Linked DNA regions of Pseudobacteroides sp.. Each later gene encodes a partner of the first gene's protein in a complex. Links are inferred from orthologs where the notes say so. Each region holds a gene or a part of one and is shown in the gene's direction. Other genes may lie near its edges.

Region 1 (2,775 bases):
TTGCCATAAGATTTTCTGACTACAATATCTCCAACATTAAAGTCAGACATATAGAATCCTCCAATAAGAAAATGCATATTACATAATATGCATTTTCTTGAATGTTGGGACTATTCTCAGTTATTTTGATGTAATTAAGTGTGGCACTATGTTAATCTTTTATGAAAAGATTAAATTCAAAAGGCAAAATTTAATAAAATTTTGTAATAACCCTTGAAAAATGAAAGATTATGTGATAAAATTTGTAACCGTATCCTTGCTCTGTACTCGAGATACAGGGCCGTTTAGTCCGGGAGGAGGTGAAGTCGAATGGCAAATAAGTATGAATCAATTTTTATAATCAATACTGAGGTTGGTGAAGAAACTATAAAAGCTCTTGTTGAAAAGTTTAAGGGACTTTTAGAAACTTCTGCACAATTGGAAAGTATTGACGAATGGGGCAAAAAAAAGCTTGCATATCCAATTGAAGACTGTAATGAAGGTTACTATGTATTAGTTAACTTCACAGCAGAATCTAGTTTCCCTCATGAGCTTGAGAGAATTTACAAAATTACAGATGGCATAATTAAATACATGATTATCAAAAAGGAAAAATAAGGTGATTTTATGAATAAAGCCATTCTAATGGGAAGACTGACGAAAGAGCCTGAATTAAGATATACCAGTACAAATAATACACCTGTATGCAGCTTTACTCTTGCTGTTAATAGAGCATTTTCTAAGCAAGGGGAAGAGAAACAGGCAGATTTTATACCTGTAGTAGTCTGGAATAAGCTTGCAGAATTCTGCGGCAAGTATTTTCAAAAAGGCCGTCAGGTTGTAATTGTAGGGCGTATTCAGACCAGAACATGGGATGATAATGAAGGAAAGCGTCATTATGTTACTGAGATAGTAGCTGAAGAGGCACATTTTGCTGACAGTAAAAAGTCTGAAGAGTCTTCTTCCAAGCCTTCATTTGGAGGAACAAGCAGTAGTGAAGATGGATTCTATCCTATTGGTGATGATGATGAATTGCCGTTTTAATTTTTAAGAAGTGAGTCTTCTAAAGTTAAAGTAATTAATCGTATTCCTATATATATGATAGGTTTTTGAAAGGAGGTTTTTTGAATGCCAGGTGGAAAAAGAGAAAGAAGCGGCGGAAAAGATATGTACGATAAAGGCGAAGGTAAAGGCGGAATGAGAATGAGAAGGGCAAAGAAAAAAGTTTGTGCCTTCTGTGTAGATAAAGTAGTTGATATCGATTACAAGGATGTAGCAAAAGTACGCAAATTCATATCCGAAAGAGGTAAGATACTTCCAAGGAGAATTTCCGGAAACTGTGCCAAACATCAACGTCAGTTGACTATGGCAATAAAAAGAGCAAGACACGTTGCACTTTTGCCATATACAGCTGAATAAGAATTTACATGTAAAGCCTATAGAACAATCTATAGGCTTTTAATTTCTCACCACAACAATCAAGGTTGCAAAATCGCAAGCGATTTTGTTCTAAAAAATAACTATATGGAGATAATGTTATGGTAAAGATAGGTTATCTTGGTCCTAAAGGTACATTTTCGCAGGAAGCTACTTTAAGATATATTGATGGTAGAAAAATAGAAAACTTTGAGCTGTATGAGTATAATGGAATATCCGATTTGATATTTGCTGTTCAAAACAAGGAAGTTGACGAGGGTGTGGCTCCTATGGAAAATTCCTTGGAGGGGGCTATAAATGTAACTCTTGATATGCTGGCTTCAGATGTCAACCTTTTGATAAAGGATGAAGTAGTAATATCCATTGTTCAGAACCTGCTGGTTAGGAAGGGAACTGATCCTGAAAAAATCCGGTGTATTGTTTCACATCCACAGCCAATAGGCCAATGCAGGAAATTTATCGGCAGCAGATACCCCAATGCTCATATAAAATATGTTTACAGTACTGCAGGGGCGGCAGAAGAGGTGGCACAGTGCGACGGAAGCATGGCGGCAATAGGGTCTTCCATAGCAGCAAAGGTATATGGACTTGATATACTGGATAAGTGTGTACAGGACAGTGATAATAATCTTACCAGGTTTGCAGTTATAGCCCATAATGACAGCTGCAAGACGGGAAATGACAAGACCTCAATTGTGTTTTCAACTGAAGACAAACCTGGGAGTCTCTACAGAATATTGGATATTTTCAATCTGTGGGATATAAACATGACGAGAATAGAGTCAAGGCCAGCCAAAAATGAGCTGGGTAAGTATATTTTTTTCATTGATATATTAGGGCACAGGGACGATGAAGATTTGAAGGATGCACTTACTATGGTAAAAAGAAAATCATCATTTTATAAATTCCTTGGATCCTATCCAATATTTACGGTATAAGGAACTTATAGCTTGCGGGAAATAAAGCAAATGTATATTCTATCCATGTAGTGGTGTGTTATAATATACAATCATAAACTATACTGGAGTGGTTAGATGGCATTATTTGATAAGGAAATTGATATAACAAGGAATATAAAAATTATAGAGTGGTTAAAGAGTGAACTCCTGACAGATATTGCAGCATTATTCAAAATACTTGTAAACGGAGCAAAAGAGGAAGTCCATGAGGCTGTCACTGAAAGCCTGTCAAATATAATTTTGATATGCTACCTGCTTGGTAAAAGGCTTGGAATCAGTTATAATTCCATTGAAATTAAAATAGAGAATAAAATTAAGCTTGGCTTGGTTGAAGAGCATGATGTTGAAAAATACTATGGAGATTTATCGGAATTAACAAGGCATTTAAATTGTTCCAGGA
Region 2 (3,054 bases), on another replicon or contig:
AGGTATGATTAAAAAATTACTTCCGCTTTTGAGCGGGTGTTGACGAGTCAAATCAACACATGAGCGAAATTTATAGCGGAAGTTATTTTTTATCGTGCCTAAGTAGTATTTTGCACTGCTTAACACATGAAAATACAATTATATCTCATGAAAACAGCGACAAGCTTAATGAACGTATCTGTTTACATCATCTAAAGTGATACCTTCATGAAGTGCTATGTTAATTCCATTAGCTATAACCTTTGTTACTCTTTCTATAATATCGTCAATTTCCTTAGGTGTGACAATAAGATTGCCTACATATGGCTCCAATACTTCTCTAATCAATAAATGCTTTTCATTTCTGTCAATTTCATTTAACATGTTATAAAACTCCGTGCCTTTTGACGCTTGCTTTATAAGGCTATCCATAACAAGGTCAATTGCATCATTTGCTACAGTAGCTGCTTCAACAACTGTCGGCACCCCCACTGCTATTACGGGAATTCCCATTGTAGCCTTGGAGAGTTCCATCCTTTTGTTTCCGACACCCGATCCCGGCGATATCCCTGTGTCCGCAATCTGGATTGTGGTGCTCATACGCTCTGTTTTCCTGGATGCGAGAGCGTCAATGGCGATTATAAGCTTAGGCTGTACTTTGTCCACAATTCCCTTTATTATCTCTCCGGTTTCTATGCCGGTTATGCCCAAAACACCTGGTGCTACGGCACATACAGGTCTTACACCATCCTCTACCTGTTCAGGCACATACTCCAGCAAATGTCTTGTAACCATAAGGCTTGAAACAACTTTAGGCCCTAAAGCATCAGGTGTAACATTCCAGTTACCCAGTCCAACTACTAGAACCGTTGCGTCCTTGTCCAAATTCACAAGCTTCTGAAGCTCCTTTGCAAACTCCTTGCTTGCTTCTTCAATTAGATCCTGATCATTCTCCCTTAACTTTGGTATCTCAAGGGTAATATAATTTCCCATGGGCTTTCCTATTGAATCTTCTCCCATAAGTGTTGTAACCCTAACCCTTGTTATTTTAATATCATCAGTGCCGTCGTTTTCAACTTCAACCCCAGGCGGGTGCCCTATAGATTGATTTACATTCCCGGTTGACTGCTTAATAAACATTTCATTTGCTTCTAAAGCCAAATCGGTTCTAATGCTTCTATTCATAATCGTAACCCTTCCTTCATCGTCTATTAATTACAACATATATGACATATTTTTACCTTGCCGGATAGTTTCAATACTATTTTTGAAGATAAATGTTTAAAAGTTTATCAAATACCCTTGCAATTATATTTTTTTCATGGTACAATACTTCATGATTATTAACTCGCAGGAGGTGAAAGGTTTGCCAAATATTAAGTCTGCAATAAAAAGAGTAAAGGTAACTCAGAAGAAGACATTAATAAATTCAATGAAGAAATCTTCGCTTAAGACTTCAATTAAGAAATGTAAGGAAGCAATCGAAAGTAAGGATGCCAATGCTAAAGTTTCTTTTACTGAAGCTATGAAAGCTATAGATAAAGCAGCAGCAAGTAAGTTGTTACATAAGAACACCGCTGCGAGAAGGAAATCCAGATTGGCTAAAGCATTGAATAAGATGGCTTAATTGAACTTAACAAAGTAATGAGACAAATATAAACGTACTTAATGTAGTACGTTTTTTTGTTTCATTTTTTTAGTGTCTAGTTTTTTGTTCTATAAAAATATATAAAATTTCTAGAAATTCAGACAAATTTTTTAAATTTTATGTTAATAATAATTGCATTTTTTTGTATTTTTGTGTATAATAAGTATACATTTTAACAATAGGGTGTTATATGATTGATAAACTCAGCGACATTATTGCAAGTAAAATTAGAGAAAATAATAGAGATATAACTGAAGAAAAAGCTGAAATAATATCTTACGGTGCCAATATATTAATATTTCAAACAATTATTACAGCAATAATATTTCTAATCGCATTTCTTTTAGGCGTTGTTGTTTATGCTGCTATTGCCTTTGCAGTAATAGGCTTGCTTAGATCAACTGCAGGCGGTGCACACTCACGCACACGCACTCAATGCATCATAACACATCTATTATCAATATTCGGTACAATTATTTTATCCAGTCATATAAAATACAGCAGTTACATACCAAGTATTGTCATATTTGCAGCAAGTATTCTGATGGTATTAAAATATGCACCCGGTGAAACTATTGACGGACCTTTATACAGTGACAGAAAAAAACGCATTCAAAAAATTACATCCTGTGCTTTTCTCATAACATTTTTCGCCATATGCTTATTTATAAAAAACCTTAACTTGCAAATATATTACGTTATAATCATCTCATCACTCATTCCGATGATGGCTTTATCGCCTGCAGGGTATATGGTTTTTGGATGCAAAAGAAGATAAGCTAATCAAAGATTACATATTAGTCTTGCAATTAATAGAAAAATTCAAAAGGAAAGGAAGTGAGAAACGTGAAAAAATTTTTAAAAGGCATATTTGTAAACTTATTTGTTGGTTTAACATCAAATGTTGCTTCAGAATGCATACCTTTTGGCTTCTATCAACCTAAGGCACCAAAATCTCTAACTAAAAAACCGACATAATTATTTAAAATGTAAAATGATTATTGCAAAACATATAGCTAAAACACTTATTTAGTAAGTTAAAAGTGTTTTAGCTATACTATAGATCGAAGTACTCTACTACAAAATTTCAATTCTTTGGGTAAATAAAGACTCTGTGACGGATGTGGTTAATGAGCAATTCTGATATTTAGATATAATCTTTTTAACCTCCCAAAGTCCGAATCCGCTATGCCCTGCCTTTGTAGTATAACCATTTTCAAAAATCTTTTCTTTGTTTGGGCTTCCTGCATATGAATTGATTATTTCAATAATAATAGCATTCTGAGAGTTTTTAGCAATTGATAGCTCTACATACTTCTTAGCAGATTCAACCGCTGCTTCCAGTGCATTGTCCAAAAGTATCCCCATAACTTTACATAAATCGTATATTTTTATTCTTTCGATGCTATACTCATCCATAATATTAA

The links. The genes of interacting proteins can lie anywhere in the genome.
Region 2: rpsR (region 1) and rpsT share a complex: the UniProt entries of both Bacillus subtilis proteins name them as parts of the 30S ribosomal subunit. The link is inferred for Pseudobacteroides sp. from one-to-one orthologs.

Annotation. Positions count from the first base shown.
Region 1 is NZ_DATCTU010000104.1:132,032-134,806, reverse strand. What follows is about bases 77-2,772. They hold rpsR (30S ribosomal protein S18), read left to right. Parts: upstream 77-1,146; coding sequence 1,147-1,398; downstream 1,399-2,772. Other genes in these bases: VIO64_RS17025 (MazG-like family protein), read left to right, coding at 2,451-2,772; pheA (prephenate dehydratase), read left to right, coding at 1,518-2,354; VIO64_RS17040 (single-stranded DNA-binding protein), read left to right, coding at 607-1,023; rpsF (30S ribosomal protein S6), read left to right, coding at 310-597. Also shown: VIO64_RS17050 (sporulation peptidase YabG), read right to left, coding at 1-50; more of VIO64_RS17025, read left to right, coding at 2,773-2,775. UniProt on the Bacillus subtilis protein: Binds as a heterodimer with protein bS6 to the central domain of the 16S rRNA, where it helps stabilize the platform of the 30S subunit.
Region 2 is NZ_DATCTU010000025.1:12,718-15,771, reverse strand. The notes cover bases 1-2,975. They hold rpsT (30S ribosomal protein S20), read left to right. Parts: upstream 1-1,345; coding sequence 1,346-1,606; downstream 1,607-2,975. Other genes in these bases: VIO64_RS04030 (sensor histidine kinase), read right to left, coding at 2,705-2,975; VIO64_RS23030 (cyclic lactone autoinducer peptide), read left to right, coding at 2,465-2,605; VIO64_RS04035 (accessory gene regulator B family protein), read left to right, coding at 1,818-2,405; gpr (GPR endopeptidase), read right to left, coding at 166-1,164. Also shown: more of VIO64_RS04030, read right to left, coding at 2,976-3,054. UniProt on the Bacillus subtilis protein: Binds directly to 16S ribosomal RNA.